DNA from 4 places in the Lysobacter sp. genome. Region 1 is predicted to be linked to each of the others. Evidence: predicted binding sites of a transcription regulator. Region 1 holds the regulator's gene; each other region holds the start of a gene.
What was found. Region 1 encodes FliA, which starts transcription of late flagellar genes. Its sites were predicted from a motif close to TAAAGTTTNNCNNNCNNNGGCCGATAA; they were not measured.
Positions count from the first base shown of each region.

Region 2: the regulator FliA is predicted to act here: its motif matches at 7,182-7,208, upstream of VFE83_RS16995 (CheR family methyltransferase).
Region 3: the regulator FliA is predicted to act here: its motif matches at 6,466-6,492, upstream of VFE83_RS16905 (STAS domain-containing protein).
Region 4: the regulator FliA is predicted to act here: its motif matches at 1,223-1,249, upstream of VFE83_RS16990 (methyl-accepting chemotaxis protein).

Region 1 covers NZ_DASRTS010000050.1:668-7,033, reverse strand. The annotation lists partial or broken gene VFE83_RS13925 (flagellar biosynthesis protein FlhF) at 1-276, shown strand, start outside; gene VFE83_RS13920 (MinD/ParA family ATP-binding protein) at 263-1,150, shown strand; gene VFE83_RS13915 (RNA polymerase sigma factor FliA) at 1,147-1,902, shown strand; gene cheY (chemotaxis response regulator CheY) at 2,064-2,456, shown strand; gene VFE83_RS13905 (protein phosphatase CheZ) at 2,453-3,064, shown strand; gene VFE83_RS13900 (chemotaxis protein CheA) at 3,236-4,930, shown strand; gene VFE83_RS13895 (flagellar motor protein) at 5,071-5,811, shown strand; gene motD (flagellar motor protein MotD) at 5,825-6,366, shown strand, end outside.
Region 2 covers NZ_DASRTS010000064.1:39,009-47,736, reverse strand. The annotation lists gene VFE83_RS17030 (alanine/glycine:cation symporter family protein) at 1-213, shown strand, start outside; gene VFE83_RS17025 (GNAT family protein) at 389-958, shown strand; gene VFE83_RS17020 (TrmH family RNA methyltransferase) at 948-1,862, shown strand; gene VFE83_RS17015 (sensor histidine kinase) at 2,175-3,137, opposite strand; gene VFE83_RS17010 (methyl-accepting chemotaxis protein) at 3,154-4,326, opposite strand; gene VFE83_RS17005 (chemotaxis response regulator protein-glutamate methylesterase) at 4,646-5,704, opposite strand; gene cheD (chemoreceptor glutamine deamidase CheD) at 5,704-6,306, opposite strand; gene VFE83_RS16995 (CheR family methyltransferase) at 6,303-7,148, opposite strand; gene VFE83_RS16990 (methyl-accepting chemotaxis protein) at 7,528-8,728, opposite strand, start outside.
Region 3 covers NZ_DASRTS010000064.1:222-8,949, reverse strand. The annotation lists gene VFE83_RS16930 (methyl-accepting chemotaxis protein) at 1-490, opposite strand, end outside; gene VFE83_RS16925 (methyl-accepting chemotaxis protein) at 945-2,753, opposite strand; gene VFE83_RS16920 (chemotaxis protein CheW) at 2,972-3,454, opposite strand; gene VFE83_RS16915 (chemotaxis protein CheA) at 3,622-5,619, opposite strand; gene VFE83_RS16910 (response regulator) at 5,744-6,109, opposite strand; gene VFE83_RS16905 (STAS domain-containing protein) at 6,149-6,433, opposite strand; gene VFE83_RS16900 (chemotaxis protein CheW) at 6,927-8,057, opposite strand; gene VFE83_RS16895 (ParA family protein) at 8,126-8,728, opposite strand, start outside.
Region 4 covers NZ_DASRTS010000064.1:31,422-38,716, reverse strand. The annotation lists gene VFE83_RS16990 (methyl-accepting chemotaxis protein) at 1-1,177, opposite strand, end outside; gene VFE83_RS16985 (energy transducer TonB) at 1,334-1,645, shown strand; gene VFE83_RS16980 (hypothetical protein) at 1,726-2,139, opposite strand; gene VFE83_RS16975 (YybH family protein) at 2,289-2,720, shown strand; gene VFE83_RS16970 (SRPBCC domain-containing protein) at 2,713-3,207, shown strand; gene VFE83_RS16965 (hypothetical protein) at 3,213-3,482, shown strand; gene VFE83_RS16960 (ECF-type sigma factor) at 3,661-4,206, shown strand; gene VFE83_RS16955 (serine/threonine-protein kinase) at 4,244-6,994, shown strand; gene VFE83_RS16950 (SapC family protein) at 7,117-7,295, shown strand, end outside.

The DNA.
Region 1 (6,366 bases):
ACCAGCTTCGGCGACATGGACGAGGTGGTGCGCCGCTTCGGTGCGGCAAACCTGCAGGGCCTGGTGCTGAGCAAGCTGGACGAGACCGGCCGCTTCGGCAACGCCCTGTCGGTGGCGGTGGACCACGCCCTGCCGATCACCTGGGTGACCGATGGCCAGGACGTCCCGGAGGACCTGCATAGGGCCAGTGCAGCCAATCTCGTACTTCGCCTTGAAGATTTGCGCCGAGCGGCCGATATGCCCTGCAACCCGGAGTTGAACCATGCCGTCGCGTGAGTACGCCAAGCTGACCAAGACCTTCCCGCTGTCGGCCACCCGCAGCGAGCCGCTCGGCCCTGTGCGCACCATCGCGGTGACCGGCGGCAAGGGCGGCGTGGGCAAGACCAACGTCTCGGCCAACCTGGCTGTGGCGCTGGCGGGCATGGGCAAGCGCACGCTGCTGCTGGACGCCGACCTGGGCCTGGCCAACATCGACGTGATCCTGGGCTTGAACCCCACCTTTACGCTGGCCGACCTGGTGGCCGGCCGCTGCTCGCTGGACGACGTCATCGTCGAAGGCCCGAACGGCGTGCTGGTCGTCCCGGCCGCTTCCGGCCGCCGGCACATGGCCGAGCTGGCCCCGGCCGAGCATGTCGGCCTGGTCAACGTGTTCTCCGAACTGGAACGCGAGCTGGACATCATGGTGGTCGATACCGCCGCCGGCATCACCGACGGCGTGCTGACCTTCTGCCAGGCCGCGCAGGACACCGTGGTGGTGGTCTGTGACGAACCGGCCTCGATCACCGACGCCTACGCACTGATCAAGGTGCTGTCGCGCGAGCGCGGCGTGGACCGCATCCAGGTGGTGGCCAACATGGTGCGCGACCCCAACGAGGGCCGCGTGCTGTACGAAAAGCTGACCCGCGTGTGCGAGAAGTTCCTCGCCGATGTCTCGCTGAACTACCTGGGCTGCGTGCCGCAGGACGACTGGCTGCGCCTGTCGGTGCAGCGCCAGCAACCGGTGGTGAAGGCCTACCCGTCCAGCCCGGCCGCGCTGGCGATCACCGAGATCGCGCGCCGCACCGCACGCTGGCAGGCGCCGACCGAACCGCGTGGCGGCGTCGAGTTCTTCCTCGAGCGCATTCTCAAGCAGCGCGGGGTGGCCGCATGAAAGGCGCAGCCCAGTACCGGGAGGTCCAGCGCTCGGCGGCCAACGAGGTCATCTCCCAGCACTCGGACCTGGTGCGGCGCATCGCCCACCACCTGGCCGCACGCCTGCCGGCGAGCGTGGAGGTGGACGACCTGATCCAGGCCGGCATGATGGGGCTGATCGAAGCGTCGCGCAGCTACGACGCCGACCAGGGCGCCTCGTTCGAGACCTACGCCTCGATCCGCATCCGCGGTTCGATGATCGACGAGATCCGCCGTGGCGACTGGGTGCCGCGCTCGGTGCACCGCCGCTATCGCGACGTGGTGGCCGCCACGCGCGAGGTCGAGCAGCGCACCGGTCGTGCCGCCAGCGCGCAGGAAGTGGCCGGCGCGATGAACGTGCCGCTGGACGAATACCACCGCATGCTCGAGGACGCCGCGCGCGGCCAGCTGATCAGCCTGGAAGCGCACCTGGACGAACACGACGGCGAACCGCACCTGGCGCGCCACGCCGGCACCTCGCCTGCGCGCGAGTTCGAGCAGGTCGCGTTCCGCGAAGCGCTCGGCGACGCCATCGGCGGCCTGCCCGAGCGCGAGCAGCTGGTGCTGTCGCTGTACTACGAGCAGGAACTGAACCTGCGCGAGATCGGCGCCGTGCTCAACGTCAGCGAATCGCGCGTGTGCCAGATCCACGGCCAGGCGATGTTGCGACTGCGCTCCCGCCTGGGCGAATGGCGCGGGGCCAACGACAGCGATGACGACGATGGCTACTGACTGATTTTGCTTTTGCTCCTCCCCCTGCTTGCAGGGGGAGGTTGGGAGGAGGTACGCGGCGCGCAGGCGCCGGTCACAAGGCACTCCTCCCCAGCCCTCCCCTGCAGGCAGGGGAGGGAGTCCAACCTCCTGATCCATTCTTCGCACCAGAGCCAGCCCACATGGACAAGAACATCCGCATCCTCATCGTCGACGACTTCTCGACCATGCGTCGCATCGTCAAGAACCTGCTCAACGACCTGGGCTTTCACAACACCGCCGAGGCCGACGACGGCAGCACCGCGCTGATCGAACTGAAGAAGGCGCCGTACGACCTGGTGGTCACCGACTGGAACATGCCCGGCATGGCCGGCATCGACCTGCTCAAGGCCATCCGCGCCGATGCGTCGCTGGCGAAGATCCCGGTGCTCATGGTCACCGCCGAAGCCAAGCGCGAGCAGATCATCGAAGCCGCGCAGGCCGGCGTGAACGGCTACGTGATCAAGCCGTTCACCGCGGCCACGCTGGAAGACAAGCTCACCAAGGTGTTCGAGCGCCTGGGAGCGGCCGCGTGATCGACGTTCCTGCACCGCAGGACCGGCAGGCCGTGATCGCCCGTCTGCATGCGGCGCTGTGGGCGCTGGAGCACGACGATCTGGCTGGCTGGCGCAGCAACGTCGACGCGCTGATCCAGTGGCGCAGCCAGCCGCTGGTGCAGGGCCTGGCGAAGCTGGCGCGCGAACTGGAAGGCGCGCTGGGCAACGGCGACATCGCCTCCACCGGCTCGCTGCCGGAAGCCTGCGCGCGGCTCGAGCACGTCGTGCAGGTGAGCGAGGACGCCAGCCACCGCACGCTGGACCTGATCCAGGAATGCGCCACGCTGCTGGGCACCCTGCCCGACGCCGCCGCCGAGGAACAGGCCGCCACCATCGCCGCGATCCGCAGCCGCATGTCGGAGATGACCGCCGCGCAGGGCTACCAGGACCTCACCGGGCAGATCATCCGCCGCGTGGTGGACCTGGTCCGCGCCGTGCACGCCGGCCTGGGCGAAGTGGCCGACACCGGCACGCAGCCGCTACACCTCAACAACAACCGCGGCTACGGCCCGTCCGTGGCCGGCGTCGATCCGGCACCGGCGACGCAGGACGACGCGAACGAACTGCTGTCGTCACTCGGGCTTTGACGCGGGAGCTTTGACGCCGATGGCTCGACACAGAAACACGCTGATGAACACGGACAAAGCGAATGCGTCTGCGATACGGCAACGCGGCGCGAGCCTGTTGGCACGCACCAACTGTGTCCCTCTGCGTGCCTCCGCGTCGAAGAAGGCTTCTGCAAGGGTTTAACGACATCCATGAGCGCCATCGCCAACGACATCGCCGCCGACTTCCTGATCGAGGCGCGCGAGATCCTCGACCAGCTCGGTGAGCAGATGGTCGCGCTGGAACACGCGCCGACCGATCGCGACTGCCTCAACACGGTGTTCCGCGGCTTCCACACCATCAAGGGCGGCGCGGGCTTCCTCGACTTCGCGCCGATGGTGGAGATCTGCCACGCGGTGGAAGACCGCCTCAACGTCGCGCGCGACGGCACCGTGCCGATGGACGCGGCCGCGTTCGACGGCGCGCAGCAGGCCGTGGACCTGGTGATCGACATGCTCGACTGCGTGGCCAACGGCGAGGAACTCCCGCACGCGCCGGCGTCGCTGCTGAAGTCGCTGCGCGACGGCGCCAAGGGTTTCGTGACGCAGATGCCGACGTTGTCGTCGGGGTCCAGCGCGCCGGCCGCCTCGCAACCACCGAAAGCCCCACCGCCTCCCAACCCGCGAGCAGGGGGAGCAGCAAAAGGCGCGAACGCCCCGGAAGCAGCGGACGCCACCGTGCGCGTGGACGTGCGCCGGCTGGACGCGATGGTCGACCTGGTCGGCGAACTGGTGCTGGCACGCAACCGCCTCAAGACGATCCGCCCGCGCCTGCGCGACGAGGACCTGGACCGCGCGGTGACCGCGCTGGACGTGGCCACCTCGCGCCTGCAGTCGGCGGTGATGATGGTGCGCATGCAGCCGGTCGGCCGCGTGTTCGCACGATTCCCGAAGCTGGCGCGCGACGTCGCGCGCCAAGTGTCGAAGTCGGTCGAGTTGGAGATCATCGGCGCCGAGACCGAACTGGACCGCAACCTGGTCGAAGCGCTGGCCGATCCGCTGGTGCACCTGGTGCGCAACGCCATCGACCACGGCATCGAATCGCCCGCCGCGCGCCGCGCCGCCGGCAAGTCCGAACAGGGCACCGTGCGCCTTTCCGCGCAGCAGGAAGGCGACCACGTCTCCATCGAGGTCAGCGACGACGGCGCCGGCATCGATCCGGAGAAGATCCGCCGCAGCGCGGTCAACAAGGGCGTCATCGACAGCGACGCGGCCGCGCGCCTGTCGGCCGACGAATGCCTGCACCTGATCTTCGCGCCGGGCTTTTCCACGCGCACCGAGGTCAGCGACCTGTCCGGCCGCGGCGTCGGCATGGACGTGGTGCAGTCGAAGATCCGCGAACTGTCCGGACAGGTGCAGATCCAGTCCGAGGTCGGCCGTGGTTCGCGCTTCATCATTCGCGTGCCGCTGACGCTGGCGATCCTGCCGACGCTGCTGATCGAACTGGACGACGACGTGTACGCACTGCCACTGGTGCGCGTGGTCGAGGTGCTGGCGCACGAGCGCGTCGAAGCGCTGTGGGTCGACGGCCAGAGCATGCTGGACCTGCGCGACGAACCGCTGCCGCTGATCGACCTGCGCACCTGGCTGGGCCTGCCGCCGATTGCCGGCGCGGCCACCACCTGCGTGGTGCTGCAGTCGGGCGAACAACGCTTCTGCCTCACCGTCGACCGCGTGCGCGGTCGTGAGGAAGTCGTCATCAAGGCGCTGCCGCGCACGCTGCGCGGACTGGCCGGATACGCCGGCGCCAGCCTGGTCGGCGACGGCCGCATGGCGCTGATCCTGGATGTCGATGCACTGCTCAGAACCGGACTGCGGGGCTCAAGTCCCGCGGCGAGGGACCGTTAAGACTGACGACCGAACAAAAAGAAACGAAGCCGTCATCCCGCGCAGGCGGGGTCCAGCGACTCGAGGCCAAGCCGCACGAAGGCACTGGATTCCCGCTTTCGCGGGAATGACGAACTCACCTTACGGACGCCTTCCCCACGATGGACAGACTCAGCCTCATCGGTGTCGTGCTTGCACTGGTTGCCCTGGTCGGCGGCAGCATCCTCAAGGGTGCCGGCCTGTCCGGCCTGTGGTCGCCGGCGGCGTTCGTCATCGTGATCCTGGGCACCGTCGCCGCGATCCTGCTGCAGACGCCGATGGCGACGTTCAAGCGCGCCATGAGCATCGTGCGCTGGGTGTTCCGTCCGCCGGTGCAGGACCGTCCGGCGATGATCGCGCGCCTGGTCGAATGGAGCACCGTCGCGCGCCGCCAGGGCCTGCTGGGCCTGGAGCCGGAAGTGCAGGCGCTGGACGATCCGTTCCTGCGCAAGGGCCTGCAGATGGTCGTCGACGGCGTCGAGCCCGAATCGATCCGGCAGATGCTGGAGATCGAACTGCACGGCCAGTCGCAGCGCGACCTGGCCGCGGCCAAGGTGTTCGAGGGCATGGGCATCTACTCGCCGACGCTGGGCATCATCGGCGCGGTGCTGGGCCTGATGGCGGTGATGAAGAACCTCGCCGATCCCAGCAAGCTGGGCCACGGCATCGCCGCGGCGTTCACCGCGACCATCTACGGCATCGGCGCGGCCAACCTGGCGCTGCTGCCGATGGCGTCCAAGCTCAAGGGCCTGATCAACCAGCAGGCCGACGAGCGCGAGATGATCATCGAAGGCCTCATCGCCATCGCCCAGGGCGAGAACCCGCGCAACATCGAAGCGCGACTCAACGGTTTCGTGGTCTGACGGACGCGCAGCCATGGCCTCACGTCGCCGCCACCAGCACGAGGAGCACGCCAACCACGAGGCGTGGGCGATCCCCTATGGCGACCTGATCACGCTGCTGCTGGCCTTCTTCGTGGTGATGTACGCGATCTCCTCGATCAACGAGGGCAAGTACCGCGTGCTGGCCGATGCACTGTCGTCCGCGTTCGGTGGTCCGCCGCGCACGGTCACGCCGATCCAGCTGGGCATGCACCAGCTGCGCGGCTCCGCGTTCGACCGGCCGTCGCTGGTCACGCCGGGTTCCAAGTCAGGCCCGTCCTCGTCCACGCCCATTGCTTCACCACGCATGAAGCAGGTGCTGGACATGCCGACCTTCGGCGCCAACCAGCAGGGCACCGCCGAACAACCCGGCGAAGCGGAAGACGCCCGCCACCAGCAGCTGCATTCGCTCGGCCGCCGCATCCAGGACGCGCTGTCGGAACTGGTCAGGCGCAAGCTGGTGACGGTGCGGCGCAGCTACAACTTCCTCGAGGTGGAGATCCGCAGCGACATCCTGTTCGCCAGCGGCGTCGCCGT
Region 2 (8,728 bases), on a different contig from region 1:
AACATCGTCGCCATCCTGATCCTGGCCAAGCCGGCCATGCTGGCGCTGCGCGACTACGAGCGGCAGAAGAAGCTGGGCCTGGATCCGGTGTTCGACCCGGACGCGCTGGGCATCCGCAATGCGGACTTCTGGCGCGGCCGGCGCGGCGCGCAGCCGGTCGAGCAGGACGGCGGCACGGCAACGTCGGCAGCGTCGCTGCAGGGAGAGGGCTGAGGCGCTGCCTCCGCTCCTCGCGTAGGAGCCGGCTTGCCGGCGACCGACGCTATGAGCGCGGGTCGCGAGCAGGCTCGCTCCTACGGCCGCAGGCACCACGCGCGTGCTGCTGAAGCAGCGCTATAACTGAATATCCGTTCGGCCTTCCCGGCCGGCGGCGGTTACCCTGTGCGGCATGAATGTCGCTGCCGCCATCCGGGATTTCAGCCAGGTACGCCTGCCGGGCGAGGGCTTCGTGCTGCGGCCGTGGCGCCTCGACGACCTGGATGCGCTGGTGCGCCACGCCGACGACGCGCGCATCGTGCGCGGGCTGAGCACGCGCTTCCCGCACCCGTACACGCGCGAGGACGGTGAACGCTTCCTCGCGGGCGACGTGGTCGACCTGTCCGACCCGGTGTTCGCCATCGAGGTCGACGGCGAGGCATGCGGCGGCATCGGCGCGCATCCGGGCCGCGGCGAGCGCAGCCATTCGGCCGAGTTCGGCTACTGGCTCACGCCGTCGCTGTGGGGCCGCGGCCTGATGACGAAGGCGGTCGCGGTGTTCGCGCCGTGGGCGATGCAGTCGCTGTCGCTGCATCGCCTGCAGGCCGGTGTGTTCGCGTTCAACACCGCCTCGGCGCGCGTGTTGCAGAAGAACGGTTTCGAAGAAGAAGGCGTGGCACGCTGCGCCGTGATGAAGTTTGGCGAAGTGCACGACCTGCGTGTGTTCGCCCGAGCGAGAAGGAGTCTGTCCGATGCGCCATGATCCACCCGGTCGCCCGCCGCGAGGTCCGCGTCCGGCCGGCGAAGGCCCGTGGGGCAAGGTCGACGTGCGCAGCCGCAAGGAGCGTTTCGCCGACCGCACCGCCAGCGTGCAGCGACCGCACGAGGACGAGCACGGACACGAGCACGATGCCGCGCATGCGATGCGCGAGCGTCGCGGCGCCGAGCTGCGCCTGTACGGGCTCAACGCCATCAATGCGGTGTTCCAGCGGCGCCCGCAGGCGATGCGCAAGCTGTACCTGAGCGAGGCGCGCATTCCTGCGCTACAGCCGCTGCTGAAGTGGTGCGTGGCCAACCGTGTCGGCTACCGCGTGGTCGACGAACTGGACCTGCACAAGCTGGCCGCCAGCAGCCATCACGAAGGCGTCGTGGCCGACGTGCTGCGCGATGAGCCGTTGCCGCTTTCCACCTGGCTGCGCGACCTGCCCGCCGGACCGCAATGCGCGATCTGGCTGGACGGCGTGGGCAATCCGCACAACTTCGGTGCGATCCTGCGCTCGGCGGCGCACTTCGGTGTGTCGGCCATCCTGTTGCCGAAGCACTCGACGCTGTCGCTGTCCGGCGCGGCCGCGCGCGTGGCCGAAGGTGGCGCCGAAGCCGTGCCGCTGGTGCGGCTGGGCCGCGACGACAACGCCATCGCACAACTGCGCGGCGCCGGCTTCACGCTGGCGGCGACGGTGGTGCAGGGCGGCAGCGACCTGTTCGCCGCGAAGCTTCCGCCGCGCGTGATCTACGTGCTGGGCGCGGAAGGCGAAGGCATGGATCGTGAGCTCGCCCAGGCCTGCGACCTGCGCCTGTCGATTCCCGGCACGGGTGCGGTGGAAAGCCTCAACGTCGCGTCGGCCGCAGCGGTGCTGCTGGCGCAGTGGCGGGCGAAACGGGATTGAAGCGGTAGTCCTGCCGTCATTCCCGCGGGGCGGGAATCCACTCGGAAGCGCCTCACGCCCGATGGAAGGTGGAGTGGGCGGAAAGCCTGGCCTGGCAGATTCGGCAGTTCTCGACGCAGATAACGCAGACAAGCACGTGCGCGCTGTCGTAGAAGCCAGCTTGCTGGCGACCGGGCCGCGCTGTCGCCAGCAAGCTGGCTTCTACGTCGCACGCCCCTTGTTCCGCGCTCGTCCGCGTTTCTCTGCGTCGAGAACCAGTCGCCAGCAAGCTGTCTCCCACGGTAGACGGGATCGGGCCAGCGAGTCCGTGGCCTAGGCGGGCGCACGCAACGGCAGGCATGCGCGCACGCACGTGCCGGCGTCGGCCACGGTTTCGATGTCGAACGTGCCGCCCAGCTGCTGGGCGCGTTCGCGCATGGTGATCAGGCCCAGCCCATTGAGGCGCTCCGGATCGAGGCCGCGGCCGTCGTCGATCACCGACAGCAGGATCTCCTCGTCGCGCGGCGCCAGCGTGACCGTCACGCGGGTCGCGCCGGAGTGGCGCAGCACGTTGGTCAGCGCTTCCTGCGCGATGCGGAAGCAGGCCAGCTCGACCGCGGGGTCAGGGCGTTCGGCTGGTGCCGTGAGGTCGAGTTCCAGCACGGGCCGGCCGCTGCGGAACAGGCGCTCGCACTGCCAGCGCAGCGCCGCGACCAGGCCCAGCGCGTCCAGCTGCGGCGGGCGCAACAGGGTGGAGATGTCGCGCAGCTTGCCGATGGTCTGGTCGCACATGGCGACGATCTCGCCGACGATCTCCTGGCGCACCGCTTCGTCCTCGCCGTCCAGCGAGGTCGCGCCCATCTTGATGGCGCTGATCGCCTGGCCGATGTCGTCGTGCAGTTCGCGCGAAAGCGTGCGGCGTTCCTTCTCCTGCACTTCGATCAGGTGGCCGGCCAGCGCGTGCAGCTCCTGCTGCTGGCGTTGCAGGTGCGCGGTCAGCTCGGCCTCGCGTGCGTCGGAACAACTGCGGCGCAACATCAGGAACAGCATCGCGGTGACGATGGGCACCGACAGCGCGCACGCCACCCAGCGCGAGGCGTCGCCGAACAGCGGACGCAGCTCCAGCGCGACGCGCGGTGCGGCCAGCGCCATCCACAGCACGGCGACCGCGGCCATCAGCAGGCACAGCACGAGGCCGCTGCGTCCACGCAAACGGGCGCGCAAGTCTGCGCGCCCGTTCGGGGTGGCCTGCGGGTCGGCGGTGCCGACCGGAGGCGATGGCGGGATCGTGCTCATCCCATGGGTTGCCGGATCAGAAGAGTTCGACGCTACCAGCATCCATGGACTGCTGCATCACGGGCTTGTGAGGAGGGCGTTCCCATTCCGTGCGCATCGCCGCGATCCGCTGGCCCAGTTGCTGCAGGGTCTGGCGCACTTCGGCGTCGGCGCGGTCGGCGCGATGCAGCAGCTGGTGCAGGGCGGTGGCCTCGCGGTTGATCGCGCTCAGGCGGTCCAGGTGCGTGGTGGCCGCGCCCAGTGCCTGGGTGGCGATGTCCTCGAACTGCAGCGAACGCACGGCTTCGGCGACGGAACCGTCGATGGCGCGGCCGCAGTCGGCGATCTCGCGCATGCCGTTGCCCAGGCCGCGGTTGATGCCGTCCACGCGCTCCAGCATCGCCGCGGCTTCGGCGCGTGCACCGCGGGAGCGGTCCATGTCGCGCGAGGCCATCTGGGTGACGGTGTCGCGGACGCGGGCGATGGCGTCCTTGGAGCTGTGCGCCAGCTTGCGGATCTGCTCGTTGAAGGCGGTCGAGCGCTCGGACAGGTTGCGCACCTCGTCGGCCACCACCGCGAAGCCGCGGCCCGCCTCGCCGGCACGCGCCGCCTCGATCGCGGCGTTCAGCGCCAGCAGGTTGGTCTGGTCGGCGATCGACTTGACGTCTTCCAGCAGCGCGAAGATGCCGTCCAGGTGCTCGGCCATCGCGTCGATGTGGGTGACGGTGGTGGTGCTCTGGCCGCTCACGGCTTCCAGCGCTTCCACCAGTTGTTCCATCTGCTGGCTGGCCTGCACGGCGAAGCGCGAGACGTCGACGCCGCCGTGTTCGCCGTCGGTGCGGTCGATGATGCGCGAGACCACTTCGCTCTGCTCGCGCGACTTGCGATTGACCGCTTCGAAGCTGGTGCCCAGCTTGGCCACCGACTCGCGGATCAGGACGCGGGTGCGCTCGATCTCGCCGCGCGAGCCCTGCACTTCGGAGCTGACGAAGTTGCGCAGGTCGTCGAGCAGGCGGGTCTGTTCGCGCAGCATCGCGGCGTCGCTGCCGCTGGGACGCATCATCGTCCAGGCAAAGCCCAGCCAGGCCAGGATCATCGCGACCAGCGCGCCCCAGCGCACGGCGGACGGCCAGCCCAGCGCTTCGGCGACAACGAACAGGGAAGTGAGCGCCAGCGGCGCTGCAAGGCGAATCAGTACGCGGGAATCCATCATCGATCTCACCGGAGTGGGGCAACTTAGATAACGGCGGGCGGGGACGGTGCTTTAGGTGAAATGCGCTTGATCTGCGGCGCGCTGCATGTGTGTGACGAAGAGCGCGTTTTTGACTTTTCTTCGACAGCGGTGGTGCCCGGGCAGGCGAAACATCCCGCAGGGTGTTGCTTTCGTTGTTGTCATCCCGCGATGGCGGGGCCCATGCTTGCGGGCGTCGACGCATTCGCAGGGCATGACGCGTCGGACAGAGGAATTCCCCGCCTTCGCGGGAATCACGACAGAGGACCGAAAAGCCGAACGCGCCTGTGTGCGCCCCTCAATCGTGCGCCGTACCCGCCAGCAGCTTCTGCGCGACCTGCGACAGCGGCACTACGTCCTGGGCCGCACCCAGCGCGACCGCGGCGCCGGGCATGCCCCAGACCACGCTGCTGGCCTCGTCCTGCGCAAGCGTGGCCGCGCCGGCCTTGCGCAGGGCCAGCAGGCCGCGCGCGCCGTCGTCGCCCATGCCGGTCAGCAGCGCCGCACTGGCGTTGCTGCCGACGTGCTCGGCCACGGATTCGAACAGCGCGTCCACGCTGGGACGGTGGCGACGCACCGGATCGTCGTCGCCCAGCCGTCCGTGCCAGCGCGCGCCGCTGCGGTACACGCGTAGGTGGCGTCCGCCCGGGGCGACGTAGGCGTGGCCGGGCAGCAGCTCCTGGTCGCGCTCGACGTGGATCACCGTCATGCGGCTGTGGCGGTCCAGGCGTTCGGCGAAGGGCGCGCTGAACGCGCCCGGGATGTGCTGGGCGATGACCGTCGCCGGCGCGTCGGCCGGCATCTGCGCCAGCACTTCGCGGATGGCCTCGGTACCGCCGGTGGAGGCGCCGATGGCGATGAGCCGGTGCGTGGTGCGATAGGCCACCACGGGCGGTGGCGCGTCGCCGCTGCGCGCCGGTGCGGCGGCCACCACGCGGGCGCGGGCGGCCTGCTTGATCTTCTCCACCAGCAGGCCGGCGTAATCGGTCAGGCCGCGCGCGACGTCCAGCTTGGGCTTGGCGATGAAGTCCACCGCGCCCAGCGACAGCGCGTCCAGCGTTACCTGCGCGCCGTGTTCGGTCAGCGTGGACACCATCACCACCGGCATCGGGCGCAGGCGCATCAGGTTGCGCAGGAAAGTGAGCCCGTCCATGCGCGGCATCTCGACGTCCAGCGTCAGCACGTCGGGGTTGAGCTGCTTGATCTTGTCGCGCGCGATGTACGGATCGGCGGCGCTGCCGACGACCTCGATGCCGGGATCCTCCTCCAGCAGTTGCGTCATCAGTTGCCGCACCAGCGCCGAGTCGTCGACGACCAGCACCTTGATGCGGTTGCGGGGGGCACGCACGGCATTCATCAGAACAGCTCCACGCTGCCTGCGGCGGGCTCGCGGGCCAGGCGGCCGTAGTAGGCGCGCTCGGCGTCGACGATGACGTCGTTGCGGGCCGACGGCAGGCGCTTGACCAGGGTGCGCCCGGTCTGCGGGAAGAAGCAGACCTTGCGCGGGTGGATGTCGCCCAGGTCCTGCGCGATCACCGGGATGCGCTCGGCGGCCAGGTACTCCAGCACGAAGCACGCGTTGCGCGTGCCTATGGGGTCGCTGTAGAAGCCGCTGAGCACGTTGCCGCCGCCGAACACCTTGGCCTGCAGGCGCGCGCGCCGTGCGCCACGCTTGAGCAGGTCGTTGATCAGCAGTTCCATCGCGTGCGCGCCGTAGCGCGACGATACGGACTCGGCCTCGCCGCCGGGCAGCATGAAGTGGTTCATGCCGCCGACCTGCAGCATCGGGTCGTACAGGCACGCGGCCACGCACGAGCCCAGCAGCGTGACCAGCGCGATCGGACGTTCGGTGACGCGGTAGTCGGCGGGCAGCAGCTTGATCGCCTCGGTCTGCAGGACCGGGTCGAAATAGCTGCCCGCTTCGATGTTGTTGCGGACGGCGGGTGACGCGACGGTCATGCACGCGCTCCTGAGGCGGGGCGATAGGTCGTTCGGCCGCAGGGAGTGATCAGGTCATGGGCATGACCGAAGCTTTCCGAGTGTCCGGCGAAGAAGAGGCCGTCGGGTGCGATCAGCGGGACCACCCGCTGCAGCACCTCGTACTGCGTGGCCTTGTCGAAATAGATCATCACGTTGCGGCAGAACACCGCATCGAAGCCGCCGCGCAGGCCGTAGTCCTCCGACAGCAGGTTGAGCGGGCGGAACTCGATCATGGCCTGCAGCTCCGGCTTGACCCGGCACAGGCCGGCATTGGCGCCGCTGCCGCGCTGGAAGAACTGCTTGCGCCGCTGCAGCGACAGCGTGTTCACGCGCTCGACCGGATACACGCCGCGCGCCGCGGTGTGCAGCACGTTGGTGTCGATGTCGGTAGCCAGGATGCGCACCGGAGGCGTCAGCGTGCCGAACGCTTCGCAGGCGGTGATCGCGAGTGAATACGGCTCCTCGCCGGTCGACGCGGCGTTGCACCAGATGCGCACGCCGTCGCGACCGCGCGTGCGCAGGTGGTCGGCCAGCGCGTCGAAATGGTGCGACTCGCGGAAGAAAGAAGTGAGGTTGGTGGTGAGCGCGTTGATGAAGCCCTGCAGCTCGGCGTCGGGATCGGCCTCGACGTGGTCGAGGTAGGCGCCGAACTTCTCCATGCCCAGCGCGCGCACGCGGCGCGCGAGGCGGCTGTACACCATGTCGCGCTTGTGCGGATGCAGGTGGATGCCGGCGCGGTCGCGGATCATCCGGCAGACACGTCGGAAGTCGCGTTCGTCGAAGGTGAATTCGCGTTCGTCGTGGCTGCGCGTTGCACGCATGGGTACTGCTCGTCCGGTCCGGTGTTGCCCTCGTTATCGGCAAGGAGGGCGGAAGCTTTGAGGCTGCGGCGCTGAGTGCTTGAGAGCGCACTGCACCGGAGGGGTGGATAACGTAGGAGCCAGCTTGCTGGCGACATGCCCACGCGGGCGGTCGCCAGCAAGCTGGCTCCTACGAATGGCGGCTACTTCGCGGCGAACCCGGCGCTGTCGCGCTTTCCGCCCCCTCCCGACCCTCAGCCGTCGCCAGAGCCGATGGCGGTTTGTCGAGAGCGCGCCCCGACCCTCACCCCAACCCCTCTCCCGGTGGGAGAGGGGCTTCAGGCGAACCAATCGTCGACTACGTGAAGCAGCCCTCTTCGAAAGAGAAGAGGGCGGTGCATCAGAACTCCTGCCAGTCCGGCTCGGCGCTGTTGGCCGCGGCGGTGGCGCGCACCTTTCGCGGCGCTGGAGCGGGCTTGGCGGCGGGGGCCTTCGATGCACGGCCCGGCTTCACGGCGGCTGGCATCTCGATGACATCGGCGGCGACGCGTGCGGCCTGCGCCGCATGCGCCAGGCGGAACACCGCGACCGTCTGCACCAGCTGCTCGGACTGCTGCTCCAGGCTGCGCGCAGCGGCCGAGGCCTGCTCGACCAGCGCGGCGTTCTGCTGCGTGCCTTCGTCCATTTGCGTGATCGCGTTGTTGACCTGCTCGATGCCCGAGCTCTGCTCCTGCGATGCGGCGGAGATGTCGGCGATGATGTCGGTGACCTTCTTCACGCTGGTCACGATCTCGTTCATCGTCTTGCCGGCCTGGTCGACCAGCTCGCTGCCTTCCTCGACCTTGGTGACCGAGTCGGTGATCAGCTGCTTGATCTCCTTGGCGGCATTGGCCGAACGCTGCGCGAGCGAGCGCACTTCGGCGGCGACCACCGCGAAGCCGCGGCCCTGCTCGCCGGCGCGCGCGGCTTCCACCGCGGCGTTCAGCGCCAGGATGTTGGTCTGGAACGCGATGCCATCGATCACGCCGATGATGTCGGCGATCTTCTTGGAAGAGGCGTTGATGGCATTCATCGTCTCGACGACTTCGCCCACCACCGTACCGCCCTGGCCGGCGACTTCGGCCGCGCTCTGCGCCAGCTGGTTGGCTTGGCGTGCGTTGTCGGCGTTCTGGCGCACCGTGCTGGTCAACTCTTCCATCGACGAGGCGGTTTCTTCCAGCGACGCGGCCTGCTGCTCGGTGCGCTGCGACAGGTCGCTGTTGCCCGCGGCGATTTCCGCGGCGGCGCTGCTGATCGCGTCCGAACCCTGGCGGATCTGGCCGACGATCTGCGCCAGCTGGTCCACGGTGCGGTTGGCATCGCCGGCCAAGCGGCCGAACTGGCCCGGCAGTTCCACCTCGACGCGGCGGTTGAGGTCGCCGTCGGCGACGGCAGCCAGCAGCGTGCCGACTTCGTGCAGGCCTTCCTCGGCGGTGGCCATCAGCTGGTTCAGCGACTGCACCACGTCGTGGTAGACGAACTCGAAGCGCGAGGCGTCGCCGCGGCGGCTGAAGTCGCCGGCGCAGGCGGCATCGACCAGCGTCTTGATCTCGGCGTTGATC
Region 3 (8,728 bases), on a different contig from region 1:
GCACCGGACCTTCCACGCCGGGCTTGGGCCACTCGTAGTCGACGAAGCCGCCGCCGTCGCGCGCGGTCTTCACCATCTCGACGAAGATGCGCTTGTTGTCGGCGCTGATGAAATCGGTCAGGTCCTTGCCGACCAGGTTGGTCTGATGCGGGTGCATCAGCATCCGCGGATGCTCGTCGTTGATCCACAGGTAATCGGTGCCGTCCTTGCTGCGCAGCGTGCCGATGACCTTCAGCGCTTCGCGCTTGGCGACGTCTTCGGGCAGCGTGCCGGCCTTCGCCATGTCGGCGTACCGCTGCACCACGGTCATGGCGGCGGCGACGCGCTGATGCAGGCGGGCGCGCTCGAAGTCGATCTGGCTGGAGTAGTTGCGCTGCACGGCAATGCCGGTGAGCGCGATGAGCCCGAGCGCGAGCACGGCGATCATCCAGGTGAACTTGGCGCGCAGCGTCAGGGAGGAGAAACGGAACAGCGAAGTTGCGGTCGGCATGGAAGGCACCAGAAGTACTCGACGCGGCGTGCGTCTTGCTTTCCATATCGGCTGCGTTTGCGATTGTTGGAGGTCGACTTTTGGTGTAGCGCCTGTTCAGCAAACAGGAAGTGCAAAGTGGGTTGCGTTTTGGAGGCTCGTTGGCAATTGCTGCTGCTCATCGTCCTCGCGAAGGCGGGAATCCATGGACTTTTATGCTTCATCGCTCGCGTGTCCGCCGCTTTGGCTGTTGTTGCTCCATCGCATCGAGAAAGCGTGAAAAGGCCCTGGATTCCCGCCTTCGCGGGAATGACGAGCTAAGAGCGACGGCAAGATGGATCCCGGCTTTCGCCGGGATGACGACCTAAGAGCAGAGGCGTGCAGCTGGCCCCGTCCCGCGCTCGTAGGGGTCGACGAGCTGTTGAGTGGGCAGGGCATGCAGGGCCGTGGTGCGTCGCCTGCGCAGGATTACGGATCAGACCGTCGCTACCGCACGCAACGGCGCATGCGCTACAAGGCGGAACGCCGAGACGGTCTTCATCAGCTGCGCCGCCTGCTCGTCCATGCTGCGCGCGGCGGCGGAGGCTTCTTCGACCAGGGCCGCGTTCTGCTGCGTGCTTTCGTCCATCTGCGCGACGGCCTGGTTGATCTGCTCGATGCCGGAGCTCTGCTCAAGCGCGGCGGCGCTGATGCCGGTGACGAGGTCGGCCACGCGCTTCACGCTGGCGACGATCTCGTCCATCGTGCGGCCGGCGTCTTCCACCATGCGGGTGCCGGTGCCTACGGATTCCACCGAGTCGCCGATCAGCTGGCGGATCTCCTTTGCGGCGCTGGCCGAACGTTGCGCCAGGGTGCGCACTTCGCTGGCGACCACCGCGAAGCCGCGGCCCTGTTCGCCGGCGCGGGCGGCTTCCACCGCGGCGTTGAGCGCCAGGATATTGGTCTGGAACGCGATGGAGTCGATCACGCCGATGATGTCGGCGATCTTCTTCGACGACTCGCTGATGCGCGTCATCGTGGACACGACCTGGTGAACCGCGTCGCCACCGCGTGCGGCCACGCGCGTCGCCCCGGTGGCCAGTTCGCTGGCCTGGCGCGCGTTGTCTGCGGTCTGTCGCACCGTGCCGGTCAGCACGGACATCGACGTTGCGGTTTCCTCCAGCGAGGCCGCCTGCGATTCGGTGCGCTGCGACAGGTCGCTGTTGCCCGAGGCAATCTCGCGCGCGCCCATGCCGATGGTGTCGGCGGCCACCTTGATCTGGCCGAGGATGCCGGCCATGGTCTCGACCAGCGCGTTGATGCCGGCGCACAGTTCCGCGATGGAACCGGTCTGCCCCGCGGTGTCGATGCGACGGGTGAGGTCGCCATCGCGCGCGGCGCCGACGACTTCGCGCGTCTGTGCCACGGCGTGCTGCAGCGCCTGCGTGTCGCGTACCTGCGCCGTGATGTCGGTGGCGTACTTGACCACCTTGAACGGGCGGCCGTTCATGTCGTAGATCGGGTTGTACGAGGCCTGGATCCACACCTCGCGGCCGTCCTTGCCCAGGCGCCGGTAGACGCCCGCATCGTATTCGCCGCGTCCGAGCTTGGCCCAGAATTCGTGATATCCGGCGCTGCGGCGGTAGTCCTCCTCGGCGAACATCGAATGGTGCCGGTCGCGCACTTCCTCCAGCGTGTAGCCCATCGTGGCGAGGAAGTTCTCGTTGGCCGAAAGGATGCGTCCGGTGAGGTCGAACTCGATCACCGCCTGCGACTTGCTGATCGCCGCCAGCTGCCCGGCGAAGTCCGCGGCCTGCATCTTCTGCGCGGTGATGTCGGTGGCGAACTTCACCACCTTGCGCGCGCGCCCCATCGAATCGAACACGGGGTTGTACGAGGCCTGGATCCACACCTCGCGACCGTTCTTGCCGACGCGCCGGTACTGGCCGGCGTCGAACTCGCCACGCGCCAGCTTGGCCCAGGACGCGCGGTACTCGTCGCCTTGCGCGTAAGCCGGATCGGTGAACATCCGATGGTGCCGGCCCTGGATCTCGTCCAGCCGGTAACCCATCGTCTGCAGGAAGTTCTCGTTGGCGTGCAGGATAGTGCCGTCGAGATCGAACTCGATCACCGCCTGCACGCGGTGGATGGCGGCGACCTGGCCTTCCAGGTCGGCCAGTCGCGCGTTCGCGGCGGGCGAGGGCGTTTGAGCGGAGCGGAACAGTGCCTGGATGCGTCGCCACAGCGACGGCGTGCTTTGCGGAGCGGGTGCAGCAACGAACGGCTGCGTGGCAGCAATGGTCATCGTCGGATCCTCGTTTCCTTGTGGCTCAAATCGACGCGCCGTGCAATCCGCACGGCGCTGGTACTGCGTTGATTTGGGGACTCACGGAAGATCGCCCAGGGGACGGCGGACCTTGGGTGGGACTTTGCAACGCGGCTTGCACGGACGCCTTCCCGGAGGAGCGGCGCCCAGCTGGCTTGGAACGTGGTGAGGCGTGGAGCGCGAAGCCGGACGAGCGGTCAGGCGGCGTGTGCGTGCGCCACCAGGCCCATCTCGGCGCTGGTCATCAGGCGCTCGATTTCCAGCAGGATCAGCATGCGTTCGCCGTGCGTGCCGATGCCGGTGATGAACTGGCGGTCGATGGTCGCGCCGATTTCCGGCACCGGCCGGATCTGCTCGGCGTCCAGGCGCACCACGTCGGACACGCTGTCCACCACCATGCCGACGACACGGTCGGCGACGTTCAGCACGATCATCACCGTCAGCGCGTTGTACTCGGCCTTGGCCAGGCGGAACTTCAGGCGCATGTCGATGACCGGCACGATGGTGCCGCGCAGGTTGATCACGCCCTTGATGTAGTCCGGTGCGTCGGGCAGGCGGGTCACGGTGTCGTAGCCGCGGATCTCCTGGACCTTCAGGATCTCCACGCCGTATTCCTCTTCGCCCAGGGCGAAGGTCAGGTATTCGTCGGCCGATTCGATGGTGGTGGTGTCGTGGTTCATGTCGGTTCTCGTCGTCTCGTTCTGCTTCTGCTCCCTCTCCTGCGGTTGCAGGGGAGGGTTGGGGAGGGTTGAAGTCCACTGCGGCCACGCTCGGCGCTTCGCGCCTCACGACCCCCTCCCGACCTCCTCCTGCAAGCAGGGGGAGGGCTCATGTTTCTGTCTGCCTGTTACGCCGCTGCCGGCATCCGCTGCGCCTGCACCAGGCCGCCGACGTCGACGATCAGGGCGACGCGGCCGTCGCCGAGGATGGTCGCGCCGGAAATTCCCTGCACGCGGCGGTAGTTGGCTTCGAGGTTCTTCACCACCACCTGCTGCTGGCCGAGCAGTTCGTCGACTTCCAGCGACAGGCGCTGGCCGTCGGCTTCCACCACCACCGCGATCGCCGTGTTGCCGCTGGCGTCGTTGCGCGTGGCGCTGGACAGCCCGTACTGGCGGGCCAGGTCGAGCAGCGGCAGGTAGTCCTCGCGCACGCGCAGCACGCGCGCATCGCCGGCGATGGTGCGCACGTCGCCGGTGGCGGGCTGCAGCGATTCGACCACCGCGTTGAGCGGCAGGATGAACACTTCGCCGCCCACCGACACCGTCATGCCGTCCAGGATCGCCAGCGTCAGCGGCAGTCGGATCGACACGGTGGTGCCGGCGTTCTTCTTCGAACGGATTTCCACCTGGCCACCCAGCGCGGCGATGTTCTTCTTCACCACGTCCATGCCGACGCCGCGGCCGGACAGGTCGGTGAGCTGTTCGGCGGTGGAGAAGCCCGGGTGGAACACCAGGTCCCACACCTGCGCGTCGGTCGGGTTGTCGCCGATCGGCAGGCCGCGTTCGGCGGCCTTGCGCAGGATGCGGTCGCGGTCCAGGCCGCGGCCGTCGTCGCTGATCTCGATGACGATATGGCCGCCCTGGTGCTGCGCGTTGAGGCTGATGGTGCCGGTCTCGTCCTTGCCCGCGGCGCGGCGCTCGGCCGGCATTTCCAGACCGTGATCGATGGCGTTGCGCACCAGGTGCACCAGCGGATCGACGATCTTCTCGATCACGCCCTTGTCCAGCTCGGTGGCTTCACCGCTGGTGCGCAGGCGGACCTTCTTGTCCAGGCGCGCGGCCAGGTCGCGGACCATGCGCGGGAAGCGGCTGAAGGCGAACTCCACCGGCAGCATGCGCACGCCCATCACCGCTTCCTGCAGGTCGCGGGTGTTGCGATCCAACTGTTCCAGGCCCGACAGCAGCAGCTCGTTGGCGACCGGGTCCAGCTGCGTGGAGCGCTGGCGCAGCATGGCCTGGGTGATGACCAGTTCGCCCACCAGGTTGATCAGTGCGTCGACCTTGTTGACCGCTACGCGGATGGACGTGTCGGCGTTGTCGTTGCCGGCGCTCTTGCGCGCGTCGCCGCGCGTTTCCAGCGCGACCACGTTGTCGGCGTGCTCGCCGGCGGGCAGCGGTGCAGGCGGCGGCGCGACGGCGGACGTGGCGGGAATGGCCTCGATCGCCAGTTCGCACTGGTCCTCGACCCATGCGAAGGCTTCGTCGATGGCGCTGCGCGGCACGCTGCCGGGCAGCATCAGGTCCCACGCGAGGTAGGCCTCGTACGGGTCCAGTTCGGAGAACGCCGGCAGCGTGTTGTCCAGGCAGGTGACGCCCAGTTCGCCGTGGCTGCCCAGCTCGCGCAGGATGCGCAGCGGGTCGTTGCCGCTGAGGAACATCGACGGCGCCGGCTTGAAACCGATGCGCCACTGGCCGGTGGCGGGCTGGCTCGCGGCGGCGGGCTGGCTGGCAGTGGCCGAAGGCTCACGGCCCATCATTTTCGCCAATCCGTCGTGCGCACGCTTGAGGCCGGCCTCGTCGATCGGGTCGCCGTGCTCGGCCGCGCCCAGCAGGCCGCGCAGCGAATCGCCTGCTACCAGCAACGCACCGATCGCGCCGGCGTCGAGCTGGCGGCGGCCGCTGCGGGCTTCGTCCAGCAGTGTTTCCAGCTGGTGGGTCAGCTCGCTGATGGCGGTGAAGCCGAACGTGGCCGCACCGCCCTTGATGGAGTGCGCGGCGCGGAAGACGACGTTGATGGTCTCGCCGTCGGCCGAACCGGATTCCATCGCGAGCAGGCCCGCTTCCATGGCGTCCAGGTTTTCGCGGCTTTCCTCGAAGAACGCGGCGTGGAAGCGGGTGATGTCCATGGGCGAGTGGAGAGTGGAGAGAAGTGAGGAGAGAGGGAGCGAAAGCGGGAAGAGGTCAGGAGTGGAGTGACGTCAGCAGAGATGCTCTGACGCGTTTCTCACTCCTCTCCACTCTCCCCTGGCCTCAGCCAAGAACCTTGCGGACGGTCGCCAGCAGCTGTTCCGGGTCGAACGGCTTGACCAGCCAACCGGTCGCACCGGCGGCCTTGCCCTCGGCCTTCTTGTCGCCGCCGGATTCGGTGGTGAGCATCAGCAACGGCGTGAAGCGATAGTCGGGCAGCTGGCGCAGCTGGCGGATCAGCTCGATTCCGTCCATGCGCGGCATGTTCACGTCGGTCACCACCGCATCGAAGCGCTGGGTCTTGGCGACGTCGAGCGCGGCCTGGCCGTCCTCGGCTTCGCGCACGTTGAAGCCGCCGCCGGTCAGGGCGAAGGCGACCATCTGCCGCATGGAGGTGGAGTCGTCGACGATCAGCAGGTTCTTGGACATCGTGGCGGCTTCTGATTGAGGTGGTTGGAAGGGATGCGGTCAGGCCGCCGACGGAACGTCGACGCCGAGGCTGCAGGCGATCGCGAGCTGGCGGGCCGCGTCGGCGAGCACCGGCGAGGCGTCAGTGACGACGGTCTTGCGGCCCAGCGCGGCGCGTTCGCGCACGAAGGCATGCAGCATCTGCAGGCCCGCGGTGTGGACGCGCTCGACGCGGTCGCCGGACAGCGAGAGCGGTTCGGCGTCGTCCAGGTGCGCACGCAGCGCGGCCTGCAGGTCGCTGACGTGTTCGATGCCGAGGTCGGCGGGAAGTGGCAGTGCGTTCATGGCGTTCGTGCGGCCGTGGTCATTCGTTTGGGATAACGGCGCAGGACGGGAGGACTTGAGCGGAGAGCGAATCCCCCTGTATCCCCCTTTTCCAAAGGGGGAGAACCGCCGGGTGAGCGGGGCATGCAGCAGCCGGTTGCGTTATCGGAATCCACGCTGTGCTCCCTCCTTTGGAAAGGAGGGCCGGGGGAGGATTTGCTTTGGGCGATGAAGCCAATCTCCCTGTGTCCCCCTTTTCCAAAGGGGGAGAACCGGAGTGAGCGGGGGCATGCAGCAGCGGGATGCGTTGTCGGAATCCACGCTGTGCTCCCTCCTTTGGAAAAGGAGGGCCGGGGAGGATTTGCTTTGGGCGGTGGAGCGAATCCCCCTGTGTCCCCCCTTTTCCAAAGGGGGAGAACCGGAGTGAGCGGGGGCATGCAGCAGCCGGTTGCGTTGTCGAAATCCACGCTGTGCTCCCTCCTTTGGAAAAGGAGGGTCGGGGAGGATTCGCTTCTCACCCGAACAGGGCATTCGCATCCAGCAGCACCGTCGGCTTGGCGGTGACGCGGGCGACGCCGACGATGGCACGCGACGGGCTGGCCATCAGCGGGGGTTCGATGCGTTCCGGGCCCAGCGTCACCACGTCGTCCACCGCGGAGACCAGTGCGCCGATGAGCTCGTTGTCGCGTTCCACCACGACGATGCGCGCGCGCTCGTCCGGAACCACCGCGCCGGTGCCCAGCCACAGGCCCAGGTCGAACACTGGGACGATGCGGCCGCGCAGGTTCATCGCGCCGAGTACCGACGGCGCGGCGCCGCGCATGGCGACGATGGGCGCGGTGCGGCCGACTTCCTGCACGCGCAGCAGTTCGACGGCGTAGCTGTCCAGGCCGACGGCCACGCGCAACCAGCGATGCGTGGTGGTGACCGACGGCGGTAGCGCCGGCGGCGTGAGGTCCATCGGCCGCAGGCCGGTCGTCTTGGCGGCAACCGGCGCCGCGGCAACGGGCCTCGCGACCGGCGCGGCAGGCGGCTGCGCAACGACCGGTGCCGGGTGTGGAGCGGCTGGCTTCGGCGCTTCCGTCGCGGCGCCGAACAACGGGTCCGAATCGAGTTCGGCCAGCAGGTCGTGCGGGATGGCCGTGGAGGCTGCCGGCGTGGGCGTGAGTGCGGCGGCGAAGAGCGGGTCCGAATCGAGTTCGGCCAGCAGGTCGTGCGGGATGGCCGCGGAGGCTGCAGGCGTGGGCGTCGGCGCAGTGCCGAACAACGGATCCGAGTCCAGTTCCGCCAGCAGATCGGCCGAGATCGCCGGCGCCGCCGACGCGGCCTGCGGTGCCTGCGCGGCGAACAGCGGGTCGGAGTCGAGTTCGGCCAGCAGGTCTGCCGGAATCTCGACGGCGGCAGCCGCGGACGGCACTTCGGCAACGGCTGCTTCGATGCCGGCTTCGACCGGTGCGTGCGTCGCCGGTTGCCCGGCGAACAGCGGATCCGAGTCCAGTTCGGCCAGCAGTTCCGGCGGGATCTCTACCTTCGCTGCGATCGGTTCGACTGCGGGCGCGTTGGCCGCGACCGGCGCAGGCGCCACCGTTTCGACGGTCAGGTCGAGCAGTTCGTCGAGATAGGCGTCGATGGCCGGTTGGTTCATGGGGGAATCCGATCAGTCCTGCGTCGTCACCGGCAGGTGCACGACACGCGATGCAAGGCGCGGGCCACTCAGGCGGCCTCGCGACGCTGGTCGCCGGCGGCTTCGGTTTCCAGCAGCCACTTCAGCGCGCGGCGGTACATGTCCACGCCGCGGCCGTCCGGCGGTTCGGCGCGCACCAGTGCGGCGGCGTCGCGCAGGCGCGTGTCCATCGGCACGGCGTGCGGCCAGACGCGGTCTCCGTAACGGTCCTGCAGTTCGTAAAGGCTCTGCACGCCGGTGCGGGTGCGGCGGTCGAACAGCGTCGGCAGCACGTGGCGCGGCAGCGGACGGCGGCGCGAGCGCTCCACCATCTCCGCGGTGCGCAGCATGTCGGCCAGGCCGTGCAGGGCCAGCGGGTCGGTCTGGGTCGGCACGATCAGGCGATCGGCCGCGGCCAGCGCGTTGACCATCAGCAGGCCCAGCGTCGGCGGGCAGTCCATCAGCACGTAGTCGTAGATCTCGCGCACGGTGTGCAGGGCGCGACCCAGCGCCAGGCCCAGGCCCGGCTGCGTCGCGCCGCGGCGCTCCAGCGTCGCCAGCGCGGCCTGCGCCGCGACCAGCTGCAGATCGGGAATCTCGGTGTAGCGCGCCAGTTCCAGCAGGCTTGCGCTGCTGCCGTTGAACAGGTCGTG
Region 4 (7,295 bases), on a different contig from region 1:
GCTCCAGGCCACGTGCGATGTCGCGGACCTCGTCGCGGCTGTCCACGCGCACGGCATCGGGGAATTCACCGCGGGCCAACAGGTCCGAGGCGTCCTGCACCTGGCGCAGGGCGGCGCGCGTGCTGCGGCTGAAGCCCAGGAACAGGTACGCGGCGATCGCCAGGATCAGCACGCAGATGCCCAGCGTCAGCGCGGTGCGCTGCTGCAGGCGGCTGATCTCGGCGCTCGCGGCGTGGTCGAGCGAGGCGTTGGCGGCCGACAGCGCGGCGGCCAGGGCCAGGCGGGTGGCTTCCACGCGTGCGGCCATCACCTTCACCGGCAGCACCGGCGTCTCGGCGTCCAGTACGTGTTTCTGGATGTCGGCGTTCTGTTTCGCGACGGCGTCCAGCGCCTTGCGGAACGGCTTGCCGATGGAGTCGGTGAGCGCCGGCAATTCTTCCTCGGCGTCCTTGATCTCCACTTCCGATCGCGTGCGCACGTAGTCCTGCATGTTGCGCGACACGGCCAGGCCGGTGCGGTCGTCCACCCAGATGGCGCCGTCGCCCAGCACGCGCAGCGCGGTGGCGCTCTGCTGTGCGGTGTACTCGGCCAGCGTGGGCACCCACACCGTGGCGGTGCGGCCCATGTACAGCACCGGCGCGTTCTGCGCCTGCGCCAGGCCGGTCTCGTCGGCGATCAGCGCGTGGATGTCGCCCAGCTTGCGGACGGCAACGGCGTGGGCGGTCGAGGCGGCCGCGGAGTCGGCCTGTTCGCCGGTGGCCTTGCCCCATGCTTCACGCGCGCCCTGCAGCGCGGCCGGAATGGTCGAGTCCGACAGCTGCGAACGCTGCCAGGCGGCCAGCGCGTCGAGTTCGCGGTTCACCTGAGCGGTGGACTGCTCGATCGCCTGGTCGGACACGTCGTCCTTGGCGAACTTGCGTACGACCAGTTGCTCGTGCTGCTGCACGCCCAGCATGGCGCGGTGCAGGTGGCCCAGCCCGACCACCGCGCTGCGCTGGGCGCGGGCGGCGTCGATCTCGGCGTTGGAGCGCACGACCAGGATGCCGGCCAGTACGCCGCAGGTCAGCATGAATGCAGCCCCGATGACCATCGCCTTCTGGTTGAAGCGCAACTGCTCCATCAGTCGGGTGGCGGGGGCGAGAAAACGGTCCAGCAGGGAAGAGGGACGGTTGGACATGATGCCTCGCGATTGCAAACGGGCCCTTTCGGGTCGACAACCGGTGCATCGGCGGGGCGGGACGAAACTTTAGGTGAACGAATGCAAACGGGCCCCTCAAGGTTCGCCGGGGGCGGCCGATGTAGGGGCTGACACGTCCACCCAAGGAGCTTCCCCATGCGCCACTCGCTCATCCTCGCCGCCGGCCTGGCCGTGCTGGCCCTGTCCTTCGCCGCGCCGGCCTCGGCCGACCTCAAGCCGACCAAGCGCGTCGAGCCGCAGTACCCGCCGGAAGCCGCCCGCGCCGGTACCCAGGGCTTCGTCGAAGTCGAATTCACCGTGGACCCGGCCGGCAAGGTCGCCAGCGTCTCGGTCGTCAACGCCAAGCCTGCCCGCGTGTTCGAGCAGTCGGCCGTGCGCGCCGTGAAGCAGTGGGAGTTCGCTCCGGGCGGCGGCAAGGGCAAGGTGCGCCTGGACTTCTCGCTGTAATCCCGGATCGCCAGCTGCATGCGAAGAACGCGCCCCCGTGGCGCGTTCTTCGTTTCAGGGGTCCGCTGTGGCGGCTGCGCTCAGAAGCTGTGCCGCGTCGCGCAGGCCATGACGTGGTTGTAGTCGCTGGACATGCAGCGATAGAAGGCCTGCTTCTCTCCACCGGCCGTCTGGCAGTCGCCGAGCGAGAGTTGCCCGCGTAATTGGGTCAGGGTCTTCGCGGTGGCCTCGAAATCGGCGCGGCGCAGGTAGCCGTCGTCAATGTTCCTGCGGCCGACCTCCAGCATGGTGTCCAGGCCCCCGTGCGCGTTCTCCACGGCCCTGGCGCAGGACAGCTCCGCGCCGTCATCGCGCACCTGCAGCAACGCCTGCGCGGCGCTCTCCGCCATCTCCTGCGTGCCCGGCGGCAACGGCCGCGTCTGCGCGAACCCCGCCTGTGCCTGCAGCGCGAGGACAAGCGCGACGGTCAGCGTGCGTGCGATGCGGGCGGCCATGCATGGGGTTCCGGGCATGCGGCCTCGTGCCGCGGTGCGCGAGCTTAACGCGCCGTCCCGCCATGCGGCAGTCCGCGCGCGGCCATGCGGGTTGACGCCGACCGGGCGCTGTCGAACCATCGGTCTCCCACGCGCGCGTCGAGGCCGTCATGACCGATCCGCAGGAGGTTTTCCAGCTGGCGTTGCAGCGCTACCGCGAGGCGGTGCATGCGAAGGACGCCGCCGCGCTGGTGTCGCTGTACGACGAGGACGTGTCCGTCTTCGACACCTGGGGGGCGTGGTCGCTGCGCGGCCGCGAGGCCTGGCACAAGCTGGTGGCCGACTGGTTCGGCTCGCTGGGCGAGGAACGCGTGGCGGTGGAGTTCGACCAGGTCGCCAGCGTCGACACGGCCGATCTCGTCGTCGGCCATGCCTTCGTCACTTTCGCCGCGTTCTCGCCGCAGGGCGAACGCCTGCGCTGGCTGACCAACCGCATGACGCTCGCGCTACGGCGCCACGGCGAGGACTGGAAGATCGTGCACGAACACACCTCGGTCCCGATCGAACACGCCACGCTCAAGGCAATCCTGCAGCGTGGCTGATCTCCTGCTAGTGCATCCCGCCGCCGCATCGGAGCTGCACAAGCGCGTGCACATCGACGCACTGCCGCAACGCGTGTGGCGCGCGCTGATCGACCCGGCCGCGATCGCCGCGTGGACCTCGGACGAACCGCTGGAAGTGATCACCGACTGGCGCATCGGTGGTCCCATCGTGTTTCGCGGCGTGCTGCACGGGCGCCTGCGTTTCGAAAACCACGGCGTGGTGGAAGCGTTCGAACCTGCGCTACGCCTGCAGTACACGCACTACAGTTCGCTGTCGAAACGCGCGCTGGGCGACGTGCCGGAAAACCACGTGGTGATCGAATTCGCGCTGACGCCCGATGGCGGTGGCACGCGGCTAGACCTCACATTGCGCCGGCTGCACGACGAAGCGGTGCGCGGCCACATGGATTTCCACTGGGACATGACGCTGCCCGCGCTCAAGTGTCATTGCGAGCGGGAAGACGTCGTCGCGGAGACGATCACGTGAAACGCATGCGCCCACCCCGCGCATTCTTCATCAGCGCCATCGTGTGCGTCGGTGCGGCCATCGCGGCCGTGTGGGTCGGCCTGTCGGCGCTGACGACCGCGAGCCTGCGGTTCGGCCAGTGCGGTCCCTCGTCGCTCGCGGCCGCGGAGGCGTATTGCCAGGCGGGCGCAAGGTTGCTGTACGTCGCCTATGGCCTGGGCGCGCTGGCCATCGTGACGGGCGTGCTGGCGTTATGGATCCGCCGGCGAGCATCGCGTCCCGGGCTGCGCGCCTGAGATACGCCATTCGCCGCCGTTTTGCCGATGCTGGCGCAAGCTCGCGACGCGATGGCGCCAATGACGCAGTACGTCGTGAAGCGACCGCTTAACGCGCGGACCGCCGATTTCGGTAACATCGCGTGACCGCCGGGGGTGAGACGGCGGTCACACCACCACACGCCATCAGGTTCCTGACGTGAGCCAGGAAATTACTCGACTGTTGCGCAGTTGGAGCGGGGGCGACCAGGAGGCGCTCGGCCCGCTGTTCGAGCTCGTCTACGAGACGCTGCACGAGATCGCCGTGGCGCGCCTGCGCAGCAACGCGCAGCACACGCTGCAGCCGACCTCGCTGATCAACGAGGCCGTGTTGCGCCTGATGGGCCGCAACGTGGAGTGGAACGACCGCGCGCACTTCTTCGCCGTGGCGGCGCTGAAGATGCGGGCGGTACTGGTGGATTACGCGCGTGCGATGGCTTCGGCCAAGCGCGGTGGCGATGTCGAGCTGCTGACGCTCTCGCATGCCGAGCACGAAGGCGTGGCGGTGGAGTTCGACGTGCTGGAACTGCATCGCACGCTCGAGAAACTGGCGGAGATGGATTCGCGTTCGGCGCGGGTGATCGAGATGGCGTACTTCGGCGGCATGGACCGCGAGGAGATCGCCGCAGTGATCGGCGTATCGGTGCCGACGGTGGATCGCGACCTGCGGTTCGCCAAGGCGTGGTTGAACAGGGAACTGGCTTGAGCACGACGGCTTGAGCGGCACGGCCCGGGGGAGGGCGATGGACGCAGAGCGCTGGCAGGAAATCCGGGAACTCTTCGACGCGGTGTGCGAACTGCCGCCGTCGCGCTGGGAACCCACATTGCGCGGCATGACCGGCGACCAGGTCGTCATCGACGAGGTGATGGCGCTGCTGGATGCGCAGACCGTGCAGCTGCAGCGCGTGTCCGGCCCGGTCGCGACGCTGCTGGCGGGCATGCCCGATGCGCAGCTGCAGCCCGGCGACCGGCTGGACGGCTGGCGCCTGGGCGAGTGCCTGGCCAGCGGCGGCATGGGCACGGTGTACGTGGCAGAGCGCGCCGACGGGCTTTTCCAGCAGCGCGTGGCGATCAAGCTGCTGCGCGGGTTCGCCGGCCCCGTCGCCGCGCGGCGCCTGGCCGCGGAACGGCAGATCCTGGCGAGCCTGCAGCATCCGGGCATCGCGCGCCTGTACGACGGCGGCACCACGCCGACCGGCCAGCCGTACCTGGTCATGGAATACGTCGACGGCCTGCCGCTGGACGAATACTGCGACCGCAACCGGCTGGGCCTGCGCGCGCGGCTGCAGTTGTTCCAGCGCGTGTGCGCGGCGGTGTCGGCCGCGCACCGGCAACTGGTGGTGCACTGCGACCTCAAGCCCGGCAACGTGCTGGTGCGCGGGGACGGCGAACCGGTACTGCTGGACTTCGGCATCGCGCGGCTGCTGGCCGAGCACGGCGAGGACGGCGCGGCGGGTTACGGCACCGCCGGCTATGCCAGTCCCGAGCAGCTCGCCGGCGAACGCATCGGCGTCGCCGCGGACGTGTATGGCCTAGGCGCGCTGCTGTGCCGCCTGGTCGCGGCACGCGCGCCTTCGCAGGGCGGTGCACTGCCGCCCAGCGCGCTCGCGCCGCCGGAGACACCGTGGCGCAGGCAGTTGCAAGGCGATCTCGATGCGATCGTCCTGAAGGCCTGCCACGCCGATCCGGCGCAGCGTTACGCCTCGGTCGAAGCGTTCTCGGACGACCTGCAGCGTCACCTGGATCGGCGGCCGGTGCTGGCGCGTCCACGCAGCGCCGGTTACCGGCTCTCGCGCCTGCTGGCGCGCCGCTGGCGCGAGGGCATTGCGGCGGCGGGCGTGATCGCGCTGTGCGTCGCGTTCGTGTGGCAACTGAGCGAAGCGCGCCAGCGTGCCGAACAGGAAGCGCAGGTTGCGCGCAAGGTCAGCGACCTGCTGGTGAAGGCGTTCGCCGCGGCCGACCCGAAGGCGCGCGGCGCACGCGGTGCGCAGGTGCTGACTGCGCGCGACGTGCTCGACCGCGGTGCGGAACAGCTGCCGGAACTGGCGGATTCGCCGGAGTTGCTCGCGCGGCAGCGCGCCGTGATCGGCATGGCCTACAAGAACCTCGGCGAAACCAGCCGCGCCGAGCCGCTGATGAAGCAGGCGGCCGACGAACTCCTGGCGCTGGATGCGCCTGAAGAGGCGGCCGCCGTGCTGAGCGAACTCTCGGTGCTGCAGGCCAACAGCAAGCGCGGCGACGAGGCGGTCGCGGTCGGCCGGCGCTCGCTGGAACTGCGCGAACAAAACGGTGGCGATGCGCTAGCCATCGCCGATTCGTACAACTCGCTGGGCATCGCGCTGGTCGCGCAGGGCGAGCCCGACCAGGCCGTCGAGGCGCTGAAGAAGTCGCTGGAGCTGCGCCGCGCGAAGCTGGGTGCCGGCCACGACAGCGTCGGCGTGACCCTGCAGAACCTGGCGATGGCCTATCGCGAGCAGGGCCAGTACAAGCTGGCCGAGCAGATGTACTACGACGTGCTGGCGCTGCGCCGCCGGCATGGCACGCGCACGCTGGGCATCGTGCATGCGCAGCTCGGGCTGGCCAGCGCGCTCAACGCGCAGGGCCGGCACGCGGAAGCGGCCAGGGTGCTGCGCGAGAACGTCGAACTGGCGCGCGCCGTCTACGACGACCGCGGCGACGACATGGCCACGGTGTACAGCGAACTGGCCAGCACGCTGCAGGACATGGGCGAGTACGGCGAGGCGTTGCCCAACTACCGGCGTTCGCTGGAAGTGGCGGCCGAGTCGGGCGGCGACGACACCATGGAATACGCCATCAGCCTCAACAACCTCGCCACGCTGCTGGAATCGCGCGGCGAGCTGGCCCAGGCCGAGACGGCCTTCCGGCGTTCGCTGGAGATCCGCCGTTCCCATCTTCCGCCCGACGACCGCAGCGTGCTGCGCGCCGAAGGCAACCTGGCGCGGCTGATGATGCGCAGCGGACAGTTGCGCGAATCCCGCCCGGTGCTGGAGCAGAACCTGGCGCAGTGGCAGCGCAGGTCCGACAAGCCGACGCCGGAGCTGGTGATCGCGATGCTGGGCGTGGTCGAGTGGCACCTGCGCGACGGGCAGTACGACGCCGCGCAGGCGCTGCTGGAGCGCACGCCGGTGTTGCCGGAGGAATCGCCCAACCTGGCGACGCGCCGCCTGACGATGCGTGCGGAGCTGGCCCAGCGGCGTGGCCAATGGGTGCAGGCGCAGGACCTGTGGGGACAGGTCGTGGAGCGCACCAGCCAGCAGGTCGGGGCCGGCCAGGTCACCACCGCGCGCTGGCGCGTGCCGTATGCCGAATCGCTGCGTGCCGCCGGTCGTACCGACGAGGCGCGACGGCAGGTCGAACTGGCGCAGGCACCGTTGCGGCACGCGCTGGCTGACGGCGCCGAACCCCTGCAGCGCTTGCAGGCGCTCGAGCAGGGCCTGGGCATGGGCGCGCCAGAGACCTCCCGCAAAGGGTGAGGCCCTCCACGGAAGCGGAACCGGCGTGATAGGGCCGGTCCGCTTTTGCCGGTAAACCAGATACAGGGGGAGTACGCATGCGCGTACATGGCCCCCGTTTGCCGATCGAACAGGGGGAAGCCATGAAGCAGCTGCTGATCTACGACCGCCCGACGCCGCTCAACCGCGACATCCACCGCCACCTGCGCGTGCAGGCGCGCCCGGGCGACTTCCGCTTCTCCGCGCAGGTCAATTCGGTGCCGTTGGCCGCGTCCGAGTTCGCCCGCGCAAGCGCGGATTTCCCCATCGTGTTCGCCGGCGA